DNA from 3 places in the Frankia sp. CeRuru1 genome. Region 2 is predicted to be linked to each of the others. Evidence: riboswitches for the same ligand, from Rfam matches in the RefSeq annotation. Region 2 holds a riboswitch; each other region holds the start of a gene.

Region 1 (6,370 bases), on a different contig from region 2:
ATCACCCGCCGGCGGGCGCGGGCGAGGCCCCGGGCGAGGTCGAGATCGAGGTCGCCGCCGGCCGGCGTGGTGAAGAACTCGGCGACGAGGGCGTCGTCGACGTCGGCGAGTGTGCTGGGCGCCCAGCGCGGGGAGCGGTCCTTGTCGATGATCTGGGCGCGGATCCCCTCGGCCAAGTCGTGGTGGCGCAGGCAGGCGGCGGAGATCCGGAACTCCTGGACGAGCGCCGCGGCCAGATCCGGGAGGGCTGCGGCGCGGCGCAGCGCGGCGAGGGTGACGGTGAGCGCCGTCGGGGACTTCGCCGCGATCGCGTCGGCAGCGGCGGCGGCCGCCGGGTCGCCGTGCGCGCGCAGCCGCTCGAGGATCGCCTCGACCGTGTCCGCGGCGTAGCAGGAGTCGATCCACTCCTGCGCGGCCGCGAGGGGCCCCGGGCCGGCGGGGACGGCCAGCGTCTCGACCGCCTTCACCGGCGGCGTGCCGGCGGCCAGGAGGCCGACGAGCTCCGGCAGCCTCTCGGCGGGGACGAGATGGTCGGCGAGCCCGCCGGTGATCGCGTCGGCGGCGGACAGGGTGCCGGCGGTGAGCGCGGCGTGGGTGCCCGTCTGGCCGGGCATCCGGGACAGCAGCCAGGTGCCGCCGACGTCGGGCACGAACCCGATGCCGGTCTCCGGCATGCCGATCCTGGAGCGCTCGGTGACGACGCGGACCGAGCCGTGCGCGGAGATCCCGACGCCGCCGCCCATCACCAGGCCGTCCATCAGCACGACGTAGGGCTTCGGGTAGCGGGCGACGAAGGCGTTCAGCCGGTACTCGTCGGCCCAGAAGTCGACGGACCCGGTGCTGCCCGACCGGGCGTCGTGGTAGATCGAGCGGATGTCGCCGCCGGCGCACAGCCCGCGCTCGCCGGCGCCGTCGACGAGCACGCAGGTGATCGAGTCGTCGGTGGCCCAGTCGGCGAGCGCCTCGGTCATCGCGAGCACCATGGCGTGGGTCAGCGCGTTGATGGCCTTGGGCCGGTCGAGGGTGAGCCGGCCGACGGGGCCGTCGACCCGGCGGATCACCTCGTCGGTGCCCTCGGCCAGCGCGCCAGCGGTCATCGGGCGTCCGCCAGCAGCGCGCGGGACACGATCACCCGCATGATCTCGTTGGTGCCCTCGAGGATCTGGTGCACCCGCAGGTCTCGCACGATCTTCTCCAAACCGAACTCGGTGAGGTATCCGTAGCCCCCGTGCAGTTGCAGGGCCTCGTTCGCGACGGTGAAGCCGGCGTCGGTGACGAAGCGCTTGGCCATCGCGCACAGCTGGGTGGCGGCCGGGTCGCCGCGGTCGAGCGCGTCCGCGGCCTGCCAGAGCAGGGCGCGGGACGCGGCCACCTCAGTGCCCATGTCGGCGAGCCGGAACCGCAGCGCCTGCGCGTCGGCCAGCGGCGCCCCGAACGCGTGGCGTTCCCCCAGGTAGCGCACGGTGCGGTCGAGCGCCGACCGGGCGCCGCCCAGCGAGCAGGCGGCGATGTTGAGCCGGCCGCCGTCGAGCGCCCGCATCGCCGCCGGGAAGCCCGCCCCTTCGGGGCCGAGGCGGTTGCCCGCCGGCACCCGGACGCCGTCGAGCATGACCTGGCGGGTGGGCTGTGCCTTCCAGCCCATCTTGCCTTCGTCCGGGCCGAACGACAGGCCGGGGGTGCCGCGCTCGACGACGAACGCTGAGATGCCGGCGGGTCCGCTCGCACCGGTCCGCGCGAACACGACGTAGACGTCGGAGACGCCGGCGCCGGAGATGAACTGCTTGACGCCGTCGAGCAGGTAGTCGTCACCGTCGCGGCTGGCCCGGGTGGTGATCGCCGCCGCGTCCGAGCCGGCCGACGGCTCGGTCAGGCAGTAGCTGCCGAGCCGGGCCATCGCGCACATCTCCGGCAGAACCCGGGCGCGCAGCTCGTCGTCGCCGTACTGGTCGATCAGCCAGGCGACCATGTTGTGGATGGAGATGTACGCGGCGATCGACGGGCAGCCGGCGGCCAGCTCCTCGAAGATGAGGACCACGTCGAGGCGGCCCAGCCCGGAGCCGCCGACGTCCTCGGCGACGCAGATCCCGCCCATGCCGATCTCGCCGGCCCGGCGCAGCACGTCCACCGGGAAATGCTGGGTCTGGTCCCATTTGACGGCGTTCGGCGCGAGGAACTCGTCGGCGAAATCGCCGGCGGTCTCGCGGAGCGCGCGCCGCTCAGGTGACAGCGTCTCCACCGGTCGCCGTCACTTCATCGTGGGGATGACGAAGCTGGCCTGTTCCCGGACCCGGGCGCTGGGCCAGCGGGAGGTGACGGTCTTCGTCTTCGTGTAGAAACGGATCGAGTCCGGCCCGTGCTGGTTCAGGTCGCCGAATCCGGAACGCTTCCAGCCGCCGAACGTGTGGTATGCGATGGGCACCGGGATGGGCACGTTCACGCCGACCATTCCGGTGTTCACCCGGTGGGTGAAGTCCCGGGCGGTGTCCCCATCCCTGGTGAAGATCGCCACGCCGTTGCCGTACTCGTGCTCGTTCGGCAGCCGCAGCGCCTCCTCGTAGTCGGCGGCGCGCACGACCGAGAGCACCGGGCCGAAGATCTCCTCCCGGTAGATCCGCATCGCCGGGGTGACGTGGTCGAACAGCGACGCGCCGAGGTAGAAGCCCTGCTCGTGCTCGGTGCCCGCGAGCGGGTTGCCGCTGCCGTCGACGACCAGGCTCGCGCCCTCCTCGACGCCGGAGCTGAGGTAGTCGCGGACCCGGGCCACGGCCGCGGGGGTGACCAGCGGGCCGATCTCGGTGGCGTCGTCCAGCGCCGGCCCGATCCGCAGCGCCGTGACCCGCGCGGCGAGCCGCTCGACCAGGGCGTCCGCCGTCGCCTCGCCCACCGGGACGGCGACCGAGATCGCCATGCAGCGCTCGCCAGCCGACCCGTAGCCGGCGCCGACCAGGGACTCCACCGCGTGGTCGAGGTCCGCGTCCGGCATGACGACCATGTGGTTCTTCGCCCCGCCGAAGCACTGCGCCCGCTTGCCGTGCGCGGCGGCGGTGGCGTAGACGTACTGGGCGATGTCGGACGACCCGACGAAGCCGACCGCCTCGACCCGGGGGTCCGTCAGCAGCGCGTCCACGGCCTCCTTGTCGCCGTTGACGACGTTGAACACGCCCGGCGGCAGGCCGGCGTCCAGGAACAGCTCCGCCAGCCGCAGCGGCACCGAGGGGTCACGCTCCGACGGCTTGAGCACGAATGCGTTACCGCAGGCCAGCGCCGGTGCCGCCTTCCAGAGCGGGATCATCGCAGGGAAGTTGAACGGGGTGATCCCGGCGACGACCCCGAGGGGCTGGCGCATCGAGTACACGTCGATGCCGGTGCCGGCCGCGTCCGAGTACTCGCCCTTGAGCAGGTGCGGGATGCCGGTGGCGAACTCGACCACCTCCAGGCCGCGCTCGATGTCGCCGTGCGCGTCGGCCACCGTCTTGCCGTGCTCTGCGGCGAGCAGCCGGGCGAGCGAGTCCTGCTCGGCCCGGACCAGTTCGAGGAAGCGCGCCAGCACCCTGGCCCGGCGCTGGGGGTTGAGCCGGGCCCAGCCGGGCTGGGCGTCGGCCGCCGCCGCGACGGCGTCGGCCACCTCTGCGCGCGACGCCAGTGGTACCCGCGCCTGCTCCCGCCCGGTACTCGGGTCGTAGACGGCACCGAAACGACCCGAGGTGCCCGGGACCGGCTTTCCGCCGACGTGATGCGTGAGTTCTCGCATGAGAAATTTCGCCTGACCTTCCGAAAGTGCGCAGCCTGCATCGCCCCGGCGGCCGCGGCGCGCCGGGAGAAGGATGTGAAGAAAGAAGGAGTGCGAAAGCCGCCGGGAATCAGTCGAAATGTCGCCGGGCGGCTCGGAAGGGGGCATGAAAAAGCAGGGCTGACATGCGTTCCGACTCCATCCTCGTGGAAGTACACGGTCGCCCACGGCCGGTATCCTGGCTCCCGGATCGGCGCGGACTCCTGCCTTCCCGGCACGCGGCCAGTGGCATCACGGGAGTCCGGCTCCCCGGTCACAGTGGCGGGACCGCGCCGGATTCACACCGGCTTCCCTGACACCATGGACCTTGGTAGGGGACCATAAAGTAGGACACCATACTATGTCCAGTAGTCGCGGCCCGTGTCGGTGTGACGTCGATCCGTGGCAGCCGTGTCCCCGGGCTCCGCCCGCCCGGCCGCCGGAGCGGGGGCTGGCCCGAGGCGGGAAGGACCGCCGGCGGCTCGGGCCGGTCCTGACCGCCGGTGTGCTCGTCGTCGCGGCGATGGCCGATCTGTGCCTCTTGCCCGGTTGGGCTCCGGTCGCGTAGCGTGGCGTTGCCGTGGTGTTCGGGAAGCCGGTGTGATGCCGGCGCGGCCCTCGCCACTGTGATCGGGAAGTCTCGGGTCTGGTCCGCGGTGCGGCGGAAGTCACTGGGCGTGTTCGCCTGGGAAGGCTGACCTGGAGGCGTCGACCCGTCAGCCAGGAGACCGGCCACGGCATCGAGTGACCCATCCACGAGGTGCTGGAGAGGCGGTCCGCGTGAGCGTGCCTGCTTGTGCTGAGTCTGATCCCGCGCTTTCGGCAGCCGCTGCCGACGCGCCCGCGCGGCCGTCGCGACGCCGCCGGCCCGGCCGGCCGCGTCGCCGGACCGCCGTCGCTGCGGTGCTGGCCGGCGTGCTGGCGATGGTCTCGCTGGCGGCCTGCGGGGACGACGACGGTGACGAGGCCGGTGGCTCCGCAGCCCTCGACGCGCGCGGGTGCGTGACGTCGTTCAACGCCGAGACCGACTACTTCCCGGTGAAGTCGACGTTCGAGGCGGCCAAGAACGTCACGCTGACCTACCACAACAGCTACCAGGTACTCACGGTCAAGGAGCCGTACCCGGACGGCAAGCCGGAGTCGTACGTGCTGGTGCGCTGCGGCGCGCCGGCACCGGAGCTGACCGGAGACCTCGCCGCCGCCCCGCAGATCGAGGTGCCGATCACCAGCCTCTACTCCGGGTCGACGACCCACCTACCGCTGCTGGTCGACCTGGACGCGGTCGACGTCCTCACCGGGGTCTCCAGCGCCAGCCTGGTCTCCAGCCCTGAGGTGCGCGAGCAGATCGACGCCGGCAAGGTCGTCGAGTACGCCCCGAACTACCAGATCGACGTGGAGAAGGTGGTCAGCGCCGCCCCCGACGTCCTGATGACCGACGGGACGGACTCGCCCGAGTACGCGACGATCCGCAAGGCGGGCGTGACGGTCGTCGCCAACGCCGAATGGCTGGAGGGCGACCCGCTCGGCCGGGCCGAGTGGATCAAGGTGATGGCGGCGCTCACCGGCGACGAGGAGCAGGCCGCCAAGGTCTTCGGCCAGATCCAGACCGACTACTCCGCCATCGCGGACAAGGCGACCGCCGCCGGGGTCACCCCGGTGAAGGTGCTGCCCGGCTCGATGTACGAGGGCACCTGGTACATGCCGTCCGGCGGCAGCTACGTCGGCAAGCTGCTGTCGGACGCGGGCGCGACCTACCCGTGGGAGGACGAGACCGACACCGGCAGCCTGGAACTCAGCTTCGAGGCGGTGTTCGCCGACGGCGGCGACGCGCCGGTCTGGCTGGCCGACGGCGAGTGGGACACGGTCGGCGACGCGGTCGCCGAGGACCCCCGCTACGGCACCCTCGCCGCGGCGCAGCCCGGCGGCCAGGTCTGGACGAACACCCTGGCCATCGGGCCCGGCGGCGGCAACGACTACTGGGAGCGCGGCGTGACCCGGCCCGACCTGGTGCTCGCCGACCTGGTCGCGATCCTGCACCCCGAGCTCGTGCCCGGCCACACGTTCGTCTTCTACAAGAAGCTGAGCTGACCGTGCCGTCCGCGCCGCCGGCGTCCGCGCGCCGGCGCCTCCGGCGCGCGCTGGGGCTCGGCGGGCTCGCGGCCGGCGTCGCCGCGCTGTTCGCCCTCGCCCTCGCGATCGGCTCGGTGCACGTCCCGCTGCCCGAGGTGCTGCGGGTGCTGACCGGGGCGGATCCGCACGACCCCCGGTGGGCCGTGGTGATCGAGCAGGTGCGGCTGCCGCGCGCGGTGACGGCGGCCCTGGCCGGCGCCGCGCTCGCCGTCGCCGGCCTGCAGATGCAGACCCTGTTCCGCAACCCGCTGGCCGACCCGTACTCGCTCGGCGTGAGCGCGGGCGCGAGCCTGGGCGTCGCGATCGTCGTCGCCGGCGTCGGCGGCACCGGCGGGGCGTTCGCCGCCGGCGCGCTCGGCGCCGGGCGCCTCGGGGTGGTGGCGGCGGCCGCCGGCGGCGCGGCGGTCGTGCTCGCCGCGGTGCTCACCCTGGCCCGCTGGGTCCGTTCCGTCGTCACCCTCCTGGTGATCG
Region 2 (6,370 bases):
GTCCGCGCCGATGCCCGAGGGCAGGCCGGATGCCGCGGCGCTCGCGGCGGTGCTCGCGCGGGGGAATCCCGCGCCGTACGCCGTCACCCTCGACGTGCCCGAAGCCGGTCTGTGGATCGTGGGAGCGTCGCCGGAGCTGTTCGTGGCACGCGACGGCGACATGGTTCGCTCGGGACCCATCAAGGGGACCGGTCACACAGCCGCTGATCTGCGCGAGAAGGACTACGCGGAGAACGTCATGATCGTGGATCTGGTCCGCAACGACCTGGGCCGTGTCGCGCGGGCCGGTAGCGTCACCGTGCCCGCGCTGTGCGCGGTCGAGGCTCATCCAGGCCTAGTCCATCTGGTCTCCACGGTCGAGGCCCGGCTGGCGCCGGGGACTGGCTGGGCCGAGCTGCTCGCGGCGGTCATGCCGCCCGGGTCCGTCGCTGGGGCGCCGAAGTCGACCGCGCTGCGGATCATCAGCGCCCTGGAGCCAGTCGCGCGCGGTCCCTACTGCGGCGGCGTCGGCTGGGTGGATGCCGACCACGGCCGAGGGTGGCTGTCGGTCGGCATCAGGACGTTCTGGCTGGACGACGGACGGCTCTGGTTCGGCACGGGCGCCGGTATCACCTGGGGCAGCGATCCCGCGGCCGAGTGGCGGGAGACCCAGCTCAAGGCCGACCGCCTGCTCAGGCTCGCCTCGCACCGGGTAGGGCATGGCCTCCGTGCCAGTGGGACGGCGGACCAGCAGGTGGCGCCGTGCCGTGCCCTCGGTGACGGCGGCCTGGACGGCACGAGCCAGACGCGGCACGAGAGCCGCTGACGGGCCGCTGGGCGAGGACTTCGCCGCGGAGTCGGCCCCTCGGGTGGATCGGCGGCTCCCGCGCCAGCCACCGTTCAGCGCGCCGTGGCCGCGCCGGTCCAGCCTGCCGCCTCAAGGTCGATCTCCGGGTAGACGGGGAACCGCCCCAGCAGGTCGGTGACCCGGGCCCGCGCGGCCTCGGTCGTGGCGGCCTCGATCTCGTAGTTCGCCTTGCTCGGCCGGCCGCCGCCGTCGAAGATCTCGTCGACCTCGGTTTCTCCCATGCCGAGCGTGGTGATCGCGGCGGTGTCGAGGCGCAGGCCGCTGGTGTACCACGGCCCGTTCGCGTCGAAGGGCAGAGCGTTGCGGTTGAGTGTCAGGCCGACCGACCGCAGTGCCGCCTCCCCCTGCCGGCCGGTGAGGCCGAGGCTCGCCACGTCGGCGAGGACAAGGTGGTTGTCGGTGCCGCCGGTCAGCACCGGCAGGCCCCTGCTGATCAGCCCCTCGGCGAGGCGGCGGGCGTTCTGGACGATCCGCGCGGCGTAGTCCCTGAACGAGGGGTCGAGCGCCTCGCGGAGGGCCACGGTCTTCGCGGCCATCACATGTGGCAGCGGCCCGCCGAGAAGCAGGGGGCAGCCCTTGTCGACCGCGTCCGCGAACTCGCCGGTGCTCAGCACGAAGCCGCCCCTCGGACCGCGCAACGTCTTGTGCGTCGTGCTGGTCACCACATGCGCGTGCTCGACCGGGTTGTAGTTCCCGGTGAACATCTTCCCGGCAACAAGCCCAGAGAAATGCGCCATGTCGACCATCAGAACGGCGCCGACGTCCTCGGCCATCTGGCGGAGCCGCGCGAAGTCGATGAGCCGGGGGTAGGCGCTGTACCCGGCGAGCAGGATCAGCGGGCGGACCTCACGCAGCTGCTGGTGCAGCGCGTCGAGGTCGATGCGCTTGGTTTCCCGGTCCACCGTGTACTGGTGGGTGTCGAAGAGGCGGGACGACACGTTGAGGCGGTACCCGTGGGTGAGGTGCCCTCCGGAGTAGTAGTCCAGGCCGAGCAGCCGCTGGTCGTGCAGCTCGCCGCGGAGCTGGCTCCATTCCGCCGCGGTGAACTCGCCGGAGTTCTTCCGGGCGAACTTCTCCAGGAACCGCGACTCGACCCGCTCGGCCAGGATCGCAAGAAAGGCCACCAGGTTGGCATCCGCGCCCGAGTGCGGCTGGATGTAGGCGTGGTCGGCCCCGAACAGCTCGCGAGCGTACGAGGCGCCGAGTGTCTCGATTGTGTCGACGTTGTCGCAGCCCGCGTAGAAGCGCTTGCCCGAGATGCCCTCGGCGTACTTGTCCGTGAGCAGGTTGCCCTGCGCGAGCTGCACCGCCAGCGACGCGTAGTTCTCGCTGGCGATGAGCTTGATGTTGGAACGCTGGTCGACCAGCTCCTGGACGATGCCGGCCGCGACGGTCGGTTCCGTCGCTGCGACCACATCCAGCTGGGTGAAGAACGCGAGCGCGGCGGGCTCGGCCGACGTGCCCATCGCCGCCAGGTAGTTTCTGCTCAACGACAGGCCGCGCCCCACGGACGATGCTGGCAGCGTCATGGTTCCTCCACTTGTCTATGATCTTGCGGGCGGCATGTCCGGCGCGGCTGTGGCCGACGCCCGACGGCGAGGGCGGGGGGCGGTCGCGCCCCGCCCTCGTCATCTCCGCGGGCGCGGGTTACAGCTGTGTCCTGGCCTCGCGGGCCGCGGTGACCAGATTGGTGAGGGTCGCGCGGACCTCGGGGTAGCCACGGGTCTTGAGCCCGCAGTCGGGGTTGACCCACAGCCGCCCGGCGGGGAAGGCGTCGGTCGCGACGCGCAGGTGCTCGGTGATCTCCTCGACGGAGGGCACCCGAGGCGAGTGGATGTCCCACACCCCGGGGCCGACCTCGTTCGGGTAGTCGGCGCGCGCGAGGTCGGCGACGATGGCCATCTTCGAGCGGGCCGCCTCCAGGCTGATCACGTCGGCGTCCATGTCGACGATCGCCTGGAGCACGTCGCCGAACTCGGCGTAGCACATGTGGGTGTGGATCTGCGTCTCGTCGCGCACCCCGGACGTGGTCAGCCGGAACGACTCGACTGCCCAGGCCAGGTACTCGGCCCGGTCGGCGCGCCGCAGCGGGAGGGTCTCGCGCAGCGCCGGCTCGTCGACCTGGATCACCCCGATGCCCGCGGCCTCCAGGTCGGCCACCTCGTCGCGCAGGGCGAGCGCGACCTGCCGCGCGGTGTCGGCCCGTGGCTGGTCGTCGCGGACGAACGACCAGGCCAGCATGGTGACCGGGCCCGTGAGCATGCCCTTGACCGGCTTGTCGGTGAGGCTCTGGGCGTAGGTAGCCCAGGCGACGGTCATCGGCTCCGGACGGACGACGTCACCCAGGATGATCGGCGGCCGGACGTAGCGCGAGCCGTACGACTGCACCCAGCCGTCCGTCGTCGCGAGGAACCCGGTCAGCTGCTCGCCGAAGTACTGCACCATGTCGTTGCGCTCGGGCTCGCCGTGCACCAGCACGTCCAGCCCGAACTCCTCCTGGGCGGCGATCACGTTGCGGATCTCGGTCCGCATCGCCTCGACGTAGCCGTCCGGGGACATGCTCCCGTTGCGCAGCGCGGCCCGGGCCTGGCGCAGACTCGCGGTCTGCGGGAACGACCCGATAGTGGTCGTCGGCAGCTGCGGCAGGCTCAGCCGCTCCGCCTGGACCAGGTCACGCTTCTCGTAGGGGCTCGCCCGGTGCAGGTCCGCGCCGGTCACGGCCGCGGCCCGCTGGTGCACCGCCTCGACCCGCACGAGCGGCGACACGGCCCGGGCGGCGAGACGCGCGGCGTTGGTCTGCAGGGCGCCGGCGATGGCGTCCCGTCCCGAGGTGAGGCCGGCGGTGAGGGTGACGATCTCGTCGAGCTTCTGCCGGGCGAAGGCCAGCCAGCCGGCAATCTCGGGGTCCAGGTCGCCCTCGAGGACCACATCCAGCGGGACGTGCAGCAGGGAGCAGGAGGCCGAGACGTCGACTCGGCCGGCGAGGCCCCGCAGGCTCTCGATCGTGTCGAGGGTGGCGGCCAGGTCGGCGGCCCAGATGTTGTGCCCGTTGACGACGCCGGCGACCAGTCGCTTGTCGCCGAGGCCGCCGGCGGCGGCAAGGGCCGCCAGGTTGGCCGACGCCGGTCCGACGAAGTCGAGCGCGACGCCGTCGAGGGCGCTGTCGCGCAGCACCGGCAGCGCGTCACCGACCCGGTCGAAGTAGGTGGCCAGCAACAGCTTCGGCCGGTCCGCCGCGGCGGTCAGCGTTGCGTAGGCGCCGCTGACCGCCTCCAGGACCGCCGCAGGCTGGTCAAGGACCAGCGCCGGCTCGTCGAGCTGGACCCACTCGGCCCCGGCGGCCCGCAGCTGGCGCAGCACGTCTGCGTACAGCGGCAGAATCCGGTCCAGCAGCGACAGCGGCTCGAAACCCTCGCCCGCGTCCGGAGCCGCCTTGGCCAGCAGCAGGAACGTCACCGGGCCGACCAGCACCGGCCGGGTGAGGACACCGGCGTCCTTCGCCTCGGCGAACTCACCGAGCGGCTTGGCCGCGTCCAGGCTGAAGTCGGTGTCGGGGCCGAGCTCGGGCACCAGGTAGTGGTAGTTGGTGTCGAACCACTTCGTCATCTCCAGCGGCTCGGCGTCCGCGGTGCCGCGAGCCATGGCGAAGTAGCGGTCCAGCCTGCCCTTCGGCGTGCTCACCTCCGGGACCGCCGTACGGTGGCGCGCCGGGATGGCGCCGAGCATGACGGCGGTGTCCAGCACGTGGTCGTACAGCGAGAAGTCGTTGCTCGGGATCTCCTCGATCCCGGCCTGCCTCAGCTGGGCCAGGCGCTCCTGGCGTAGCTGCCGAGTGGCCGCCAGCAACTGCTCGGCGTCGCTCGTGCCCGCCCAGTACGCCTCGGTCGCCTTCTTCAGCTCCCGATTGGCACCCTGCCGGGGATACCCGTACACCGTCGCGCGACTAAGCGGTGCGGTCGTGCTCATGGGCTCTCCTTCGCGAGTCCACCTGACCTCGCGAACAGACCAGCACGACACCGGCACCCCGACTGGTCGTCGAAAGTCCGACCGAGAGGCGCCGACGGCGCGGACCCACCCACGAGGTCACAGCCAAGCGTGCTCGCGACCGCGCGCACGCACAGCGGGCAGGTCTTCGGACTCGTGGGCCTTCCCGATCCGTTCGGACGGGGCTCCCTACTGGCCGTCGCTTCCCAAACCCCGGGCCCGCCCAGCTCAAGGCCGGTCGAGCCGCTACGAGTTCAGTGCTGTCCCGCCGCACCCGTCAGGTGCGGCATCGGACGGTGTTCGTTCCCACTCACCGCTGCGGGGCAGTCCCGGATTCCCACCGGGTTCCCTCTCACGTCTCCCACCACCCATTACCTCGTCGAGGCACCGAGTGGCGGTCGAACCAGCTGCGCTCAGCAGCCTAGCAACGGCACCGGGGGCCGGAGGCACGAGCCGGCATGTGGCGTGAGGTCGTCTCGCTCACGGCCTCGCCGACGAGCGCCCAGCCTCCCGCACCCGCGTCCTCAGCCCGTCGCGGCGTCGGCGCGCGGGCCGTCTGCCGCCCCGTCCGGCCGGCGGAGCGGTACAGAAGCATCTCCTGATCTGGGTTCGGACCCGCCGGGCGGACATGGCGGTCAGGCTGAGGGCTCCGCCCATCGGGCGGCGTAGCACGCGGCGCCGCCTGCGACGGCGGCGTGGACGGCACGGCCCAGGCGGGCTCCCCATCGCGAGCGCGGGCCGCAGTACTCGACTCCCGGCGGTCCACCAGCGGAGCCGGCGGGGCAGCACACCACGAGGGCGTCGGACGCCGTGCCGGTGCCGGGAACGCCGGCTTCCAGCAACGCCTGGCTCTTCGCCTCGGTGGCCGTGACGACGGCGTTGACCAGGGCCGCGTCGCTGAGCAGCACGGGCAGCAGGCAGACGAGGTTGACCGTGCCGGGACGCCACCGCGCCGCGGGCAGCCCCAGCTCGGCGGCGATCTCCTCGAGGTGGCGCGCGGGATCGTCCCGGCAATAGTCCTGCGCCACCTCGGCGTTGATGACCCACTCGCCGACCGCGAGCCCGCCGATGCCCCGAGGGCATCCGCCGTACCAGCGGACTCGACGCTCACCACGGCCGCCGTACCGACGCACCCGTCGGTACCCGCAGGCCAGGCCGCGGCGGCCCGGCCTCTTCGCGTGAGACGACCGGCCCGTCGCACGCCGTCCGCGTCATCGACGTCCCGTCCACCTCACGCCGACGAGGCGCCGATGGGTTGTGACGCATCAGTTTCCGGGCTACCGGTCGGTGCTGCGCCGCTGGTCTGGGACCGGACGTGCGGCGAGCGTGGTCAGGAGCAGACGTCGGGGGCAGTCGAGGTCAGTCGTTGGGCACTCCGGGCCCGGACAGTCGGCGCAGGAAGGCAGTGCCTGTGCCTGGCGGGTCAGGCCGTCGAGATAGTCGACGAGCAGGTCCAACTGATGGCGCAGCTCGCGCATCCGGGCCGACTGCGCGCCGGCTTGGCGGCGGTGTGCGCGCAGCTGTTGGTAGGCGTGCGGT
Region 3 (6,370 bases), on a different contig from region 2:
AGGCGAAGGCGCCGTAGAAGAACAGCCCTTCGATGCAGGTGGCGAAGCAGATCAGGTTGAGCAGGAAGGCCCGCCGGTCGGCGCGGGTGCGCAGCCGGTCGAGGCGGCCGAGGGAGTCGATCCAGCGGAAGCAGAACGCTGCCTTGGCGCGGATCGACGGGATGTTCTCGATGGCGGCGAACGCGCGGGCCCGCTCGTCCGGATCGGGCAGGTAGGTGTCGAGCAGGGTCAGGTAGAACTGGACGTGCACGGCCTCCTCGAACAGTTGGCGGGACAGGTAGAGCCGCGCCTCCGGGGCGTTCAGGTGCCGGTAGAGGTTGAGCACGAGGTTGTTGGCGACGATCGTGTCGCCGGTCGCGAAGAACGCGACGAGGCGGTTGACCAGATGCCGCTCGGCCGACCTGAGACGGTGCAGGTCGGCGAGGTCGGTGTGCAGGTCAACCTCCTCCACGGTCCAGGTGTTGCGGATCGCCGCCCGGTAGCGGTCGTAGAACTCCGGGTAGCGCATGGGCCGCAGGGTGAGGCTCATGCCCGGGTCGAGCAGCAGCGACCGGTGTCGCGGCCCGTCCACCGCTGAGCCGGACTGCGCGGGAACCTGCTGGGGCGGGACAGTCGTCGTCACTGGCACGCCTCGCAGGTCTCGGGGTTCTCCAGAGAGCAGGCCAGCGCCTCGGCATCGGTCGTCGGCGCGGGTTGCGCCGGTCCCGAGGGTGGGCGCGCGGTCGACCCCGAGTCGGTGGGCGCGGACGCGTGCCGGCCCGCGCCGGCCGGCACGGTGGCCTGCTGGATGCGGGTCGCGGGCCGCGACCGCAGGTAGTAGGTCGTCTTCAGCCCGCTTGACCAGGCGTAGGCGTACATCGAGGACAGCCGGCCGATGCTCGGGTCGGCCATGAACAAGTTCAGCGACTGGCTCTGGTCGACAAACGGCATCCGGGCCGCCGCCAGGTCGATCAGCGCACGCTGCGGCAGCTCCCACGCGGTGCGAAACAGCGCGCGGACCTCGGCTGGCAGGTCGTCGATCGTCTGGACGGACCCATCGGCGGCCTTGATCCGCTCCCGTACCTGCGCCGTCCACAGGCCGCGGGACTTGAGCTCGTCGACGAGATAGCCGTTGACCTGGAGGAACTCGCCGGACAGCGTCTCGCGCTTGAACACGTTGGACACCTGCGGCTCGATGCACTCGTAGCAGCCGACGATCGACGCGATCGTCGCGGTCGGCGCGATCGCGACCAGCAGGCAGTTACGCAGGCCGTGCGCGGCGACCGCCGCCCGCAGCGCCGCCCACCGCTCCACCTGCGCCGGCGTCACGTCGAAGTGGTCCGGATGCAGCACCCCGCGGGCGGCCCGGGTCTGCGCGAACGCGGGGTGCGGGCCGTGCGCGCGGGCGAGCTCAGTGGACCGCTCCAGCGCGGTGAGCGCGATCTCCTCGGCAAGTCGGGTCGACAGCTCACAGGCGGCCGGGGAGTCGAACGGCAGCCGCAGCGCAAAGAACACATCCTGAAGGCCCATCACGCCGAGGCCGACCGGCCGCCACCGGGGGTTGCTCGCCGCGGCCTCGGGTGTCGGGTAGTAGTTGATGTCGATCACCCGGTCGAGGAAGGTCACCGCCGTGCGCACGGTCGCGCGCAGCGCCGCCCAATCAACCCGCGCCGCTGGATCCCCGTCGCCGTCCGCGTCGGCGGCCGGGTCTGCGGGCAGGAGGTGGCGGGCGAGGTTGACCGAGCCGAGGTTGCACACCGCGATCTCGTCATCGCTGGAGACTTCGAGGATCTCGGTGCACAGGTTCGACAGGTGGATGACGTTGCCCAGCTCGGCGGTCTGGTTGCCGGTCCGGTTCGCGGCGTCCTTGAACGTCATCCAGCCGTTGCCGGTCTGCGCCAGCGTCCGCATCATCCGCGCGTACAGATCACGGGCGGGCAGCTGGCGGACATAGCGGCCGGCGGCCTCGGCGGCCCGGTAGGCCAGGTCGAACTCCTCACCCCACAGGTCGGGCAGCTCCGGCACCGCGTCCGGATCCATCAGCGACCACACCCCGTCGGCCTGCACCCGGCGCATGAACTCGTCCGGGATCCAGTGCGCCAGATTCAGGTTGTGGGTGCGCCGGGCGTCCTCACCGGTGTTGTCCCGCAGCTCGAGGAACTCCTCGATGTCGGGATGCCACGTCTCCAGGTACACACAGGCCGCGCCCTTGCGCCGCCCACCCTGGTTGACCGCCGCGACCGAGGCGTCGAGGGTCCGCAGGAAAGGCACGATGCCGTTCGACCGGCCGTTCGTGCCGCGGATCAGCGCGCCCCGCGAGCGCACCCGGGAGAAACCGATGCCGATGCCGCCGGCGAACTTCGACAGCCGGGCGACCTGGCCGTACCGCTCGTAGATCGACTCCAGCTCGTCGCGCGGCGAGTCGACCAGGTAGCAGCTCGACATCTGCGAGTGCGCCGTCCCGGAGTTGAACAACGTTGGCGAACTCGGCAGGTAGGCCAGCGACGCCATCAGCCGGTACAGCTCCGCCGCCTCGGCGACGTCGTGCGCCAGCCCGCAGGCGACCCGCAGCAGCCAGTGCTGCGGCGTCTCCACCACCAGCCGGGTGCGCGGATGGCGCAGCAGGTAGCGGTCGTGCACCGTCCGCATCCCGAAGAACTCGAACCCGAGGTCGCCAGCCGGGTCGACGAGCGCGTCGAGCTCGCCAGCGTGCCGGGCGACGAACTCGGCCGTGCCCGCCCCGATCAGACCCAGCTCGTGGCCCCGCGCGATGCCCGAGCTGAACGAGCCGATCCCCTGACCGGCGACCTCGTCGGCGATCAGCGCGACCAGCAGCCGGGCGGCCAGCCGGGAGTACTGCGGCTCCTCACCGATCAGATCGGCGGCGGTCTGCACCGACAACCGGTCGAGCTCCTCGGTCGTCGCGCCGTCGTAGAGCCCGCCAATCGTCCGGGTCGCGACCCGCAACGGATCCACCTGATCCAGGTCGTCCGCCCACCGCGCGACCGCGGCGACGATCCTCGTCACGTCCACGGGCTCCAACGCGCCGTCACGATGACGGACGCGCATCGTGCGGCCACCAGACCCGGACATACCGGCGGCCCGCGGGACAACGGGGGAAGGTTCGGTGACGGTCAACGGCACTCCTCGCACAGGTCGTCGGACGGCTGGCACCGACGGCGAGCAAGGAGGAGGTAGGCGCGCCGGCCCGAATGGCGACGGACCCGGGCATCGACGACCGACGGCGACGGCGCGTGGCTCGGTGGCCGAACGATCACCACCCGCCACGCCGAGGCCCTCTGGCGACCGGCGAGCTGCCCGTGCCCGGTCCAAGCCCGGCACGGCGATCCCGGCCCTCCCTCGGGGCCGTCGGACCGCCACGCGCATGTCGCGCGCGGCACGCTGGCAGGTCTTCGGACTCGCGGGCACCCACCGGCGCGTCGTGACGCCGGTGAACCTACTGACCGTCGCTTCCCAGGCGCCATAGCGCCCAGTGCTCCTGACGGCGGTCGTTCCCACTCACCGCTGCGGGGCAGCCCCGGACTCCCACCGGGTTCCCTCTTACGACGACCGGCCCAGGGCAGGGCGGCCGAACCAGTGCGCGGCACACGCTACATATAAGAATCACACGACTGCAAATAACCCACATGTTGTGTCGCGCCCGACACCTCGCCGTCCGGGGTATCTCCGAGCGGAACTTGCCGAGCGTCCTGTACCGCCACCGTGAACCAGAACCTCAGCCGCCACAGCACGGCCCGGACCTCATCGCCTTCGGGCTTGGGCAGGACCTCGCCCCGTTCGAGACCCACGGCCCACGCCGCGCCAGGACAGGCCCCATGGCTGCTCGTCCTCGGTGCTGGCGAACCGCAGGCCGCACATGTTCGAACCGGGCTCACCGGCCCACGCCACAAACGACACGAGCCGCACAAGTCGCTGGCGATCATCCATGCCACCTGACTGAGGACAGTCATGATCGCGGGCCACGGCGCCCACCCCGTGCCGGACCGGAGCCGGTAGACTGATCGCCGCGGCGGCTGCCAATATTGCCAGTCACCGAACTCGGGCTTCCCATGTCCGGCGCGTCCTCCCCTGGCCGCTCCGGGCCGAAGCCACAGCACGCGCCTATGGGCCATCGGGCTGCGGCAACCCCGGGGATCGAGCAGGGTTGTTTCACGCTGCGTCCGTTCAGCGTCTCGTCAGCCAGGGGAGCGGGGCGTGTGAACTGGAGCAGACGTGACCGCCAACCCAGCCCTCACCCGGGCACTCGTCGTCGCCCTCGGCACGACGATCTCCATCATCGTCGGCCTGGTCGCCGGCATCCTCGCCCGCGCCGACGGGGCCAGCCTGCCCAGCGCGGTCCAACGCGGCGGCGGTCTCGCCGCAGCACCCGGCGGGCGGAGACCCGCCTCAACCGACCCGCCGGTCGCGGCAGCCATGCCCGTTCAAGCCGAGGGGTCCTGCCACCGGGCGCGGTACCCGGGTAGCAGGACCCCTCGGGGCCATGCGGGGCTGCGGTTAGGCCGCGAGCTGCTGGTGATCAGGCCCCGCGGGTGGCATCGGCTGGGGTGGGTGGAGTCGTCTCGGACGGCCGAGGTCACTGTCGGCTGGGGAGCTGTCGGTCAAGGGCTTGGCGGAGTTAGGCCAGAGGCTGACCAGCTGGCCCAGGCTGAGGCGACCGGTACCGGCCCGGGTCAGGGGCAGCCAGCGGGTCAGGGTGGCGTCGAGGTGCTGGTCGGGTTCGGCGAGGTCCGCGGCCGTCGTCGCGACCGGCACCCGTACTGGGTCGTCCAGGTTGCGCAGCGCCTCCGCGAGGACCTCGCGGAGGCGGGCTTCGCGGCGCAGGGTCGTCGTCCAGATCAGGACCGGCGTGTGGCTACGGGTCGCCTTCGCGAGCCGATCGTAGGCGTCGATCTTGTAGGTGAGGCGCCGGAGCGCTTCGGTACCGAAGTCCAGCTCGAGGAACCACTCGACCTGGGCGCGGCCCTGCGCCCACCGGCCATAGGCGTCGGGCCGCACGATGTCCCCGAACGAGCGGGCGCAGCGTTCCTCCGACCACCAGGCCACCAGCCGGCCCGCGGCCTCGGGCTGGCGGGCGTGGTGAACCAGCCGGGTGGACATCCCGTTGACCGCCACCCGATGCGCCAGGTGCAACGAATGGGCGATCCCCATAGCCCGGTCATGCTGGTAGCCGATCTTCTTCGGGTCCAGACCGTCCTCGTGCGCCAGAACGGCGGCGCCGGCGACGTCGAGGACGTAGTGCATGGGCGACAGGCCACTGACCGCCAACGGCTGAAAGCGGTCGCTGTTCAGCTCGGTTGGGCGGGTGTCTTCCGGATCTTGTGTGGTGATCGTTCGTGTGATCGCCTGGCGGTGGGTGGTGATCCGCTGGCGTCGCGGGTGTGGAGTCTGGTGGCCGGCCGACGTACGAGGAGCTCGTGCGCCTGCTCGCGGACCGGGACGCCACGATCGCGGCCCAGGGCAGGCAGATCGCGGGGATGGCTGAGCAGCTCGCGGCGGCCACCGAACTGATCGAGCAGCTGGCCGGGCGGGTTGCCGAGCTGGAGTGTCAGGCGGGCAGGGACAGTTCGAACTCGTCGCGGCCCCCGTCGTCGGACGACCCGTACACGAAGGCGCCGGCGCGGACGTCGTCGGGCCGGCCGAGGGGCAAGCAGCGCGGTGCGCCCGGCCAGACCCGGATGATGGTCGACGACCCGGACGAGACGTTCACGATCGACCCGCCGTCCTGCGGGGGCTGTGGCGGCTCGCTGGCCGGGGCGCCGGTGTTCGCCACGAGGCGCCACCAGGTGTTCGACACCCCGCCGGCCCCGCCCCGGCCGCCCGTGACCGAGTACCGGGTCGTGGCGCGGACCTGCCCGTGCTGCGCGGCGACGACCCCCGGGCAGCCGCCGGTGCCACTGACCGGCCGACTCGTCTGGGGCCCGCGGCTGCTCGGGCGGGCGGCGTGGCTGGTGTGCGCGCACCACCTGCCGGTCCGCCGGGCCGGCGCGGTCCTGGCTACCCTGCTCGGCGCCGCCGTCTCCGTCGGCTGGGTCGCCTCGGTGCGGGGCCGGGCCGCCCGCCTGCTCGAGACCACGTTCCTGCCGCACGTGCGGGCGCTGATCGCCGCCGCGCCGGTCGCGCACGCCGACGAGACGACCGCCCGCGCCGCGGGTGGGCTGCGCTACGTGCACGTCGCCTGCACCGAGTACCTCACCGTGATGCACACCGGGGACCGCACCGCCGCGACGATCGACGCCGGCGGCGTCTGGCCCGCCTTCACCGGTGTCCTGATGCGCGACGGCTACGCCGGCTACACCCACCTGACCGGCGCGCTGCACGCCTGGTGCGGTGCCCACACCCTGCGTGACCTGCGCGCCATCCACGACGGCGA

Evidence for each region. Region 2 has a riboswitch for cobalamin ahead of metE (5-methyltetrahydropteroyltriglutamate--homocysteine S-methyltransferase). Riboswitches for the same ligand answer to the same signal wherever they lie in the genome.
Region 1: linked by a shared signal. The riboswitch ahead of AC08OP_RS13650 (ABC transporter substrate-binding protein) and the one ahead of metE (5-methyltetrahydropteroyltriglutamate--homocysteine S-methyltransferase) in region 2 are both predicted to bind cobalamin.
Region 3: linked by a shared signal. The riboswitch ahead of AC08OP_RS10495 (ribonucleoside-diphosphate reductase subunit alpha) and the one ahead of metE (5-methyltetrahydropteroyltriglutamate--homocysteine S-methyltransferase) in region 2 are both predicted to bind cobalamin.

The regions. Positions count from the first base shown of each region.
Region 1 is NZ_CDWWEW010000170.1:1,605-7,974, reverse strand. It holds gene AC08OP_RS13665 (enoyl-CoA hydratase/isomerase family protein) at 1-1,097, opposite strand, end outside; gene AC08OP_RS13660 (acyl-CoA dehydrogenase family protein) at 1,094-2,236, opposite strand; gene AC08OP_RS13655 (CoA-acylating methylmalonate-semialdehyde dehydrogenase) at 2,246-3,751, opposite strand; cobalamin riboswitch at 3,942-4,128, opposite strand; cobalamin riboswitch at 4,334-4,520, shown strand; gene AC08OP_RS13650 (ABC transporter substrate-binding protein) at 4,550-5,857, shown strand; gene AC08OP_RS13645 (FecCD family ABC transporter permease) at 5,860-6,370, shown strand, end outside.
Region 2 is NZ_CDWWEW010000168.1:214-6,583, reverse strand. It holds gene AC08OP_RS13580 (chorismate-binding protein) at 1-805, shown strand, start outside; gene AC08OP_RS13575 (aminotransferase class I/II-fold pyridoxal phosphate-dependent enzyme) at 880-2,376, opposite strand; gene metE (5-methyltetrahydropteroyltriglutamate--homocysteine S-methyltransferase) at 2,495-4,813, opposite strand; cobalamin riboswitch at 4,954-5,238, opposite strand; gene AC08OP_RS13565 (adenosylcobinamide amidohydrolase) at 5,467-5,964, opposite strand; gene AC08OP_RS13560 (hypothetical protein) at 6,109-6,370, opposite strand, start outside.
Region 3 is NZ_CDWWEW010000110.1:440-6,809, reverse strand. It holds gene AC08OP_RS10500 (ribonucleotide-diphosphate reductase subunit beta) at 1-622, opposite strand, end outside; gene AC08OP_RS10495 (ribonucleoside-diphosphate reductase subunit alpha) at 619-3,048, opposite strand; cobalamin riboswitch at 3,367-3,593, opposite strand; gene AC08OP_RS10490 (replication-relaxation family protein) at 4,495-5,265, opposite strand; partial or broken gene tnpC (IS66 family transposase) at 5,415-6,370, shown strand, end outside.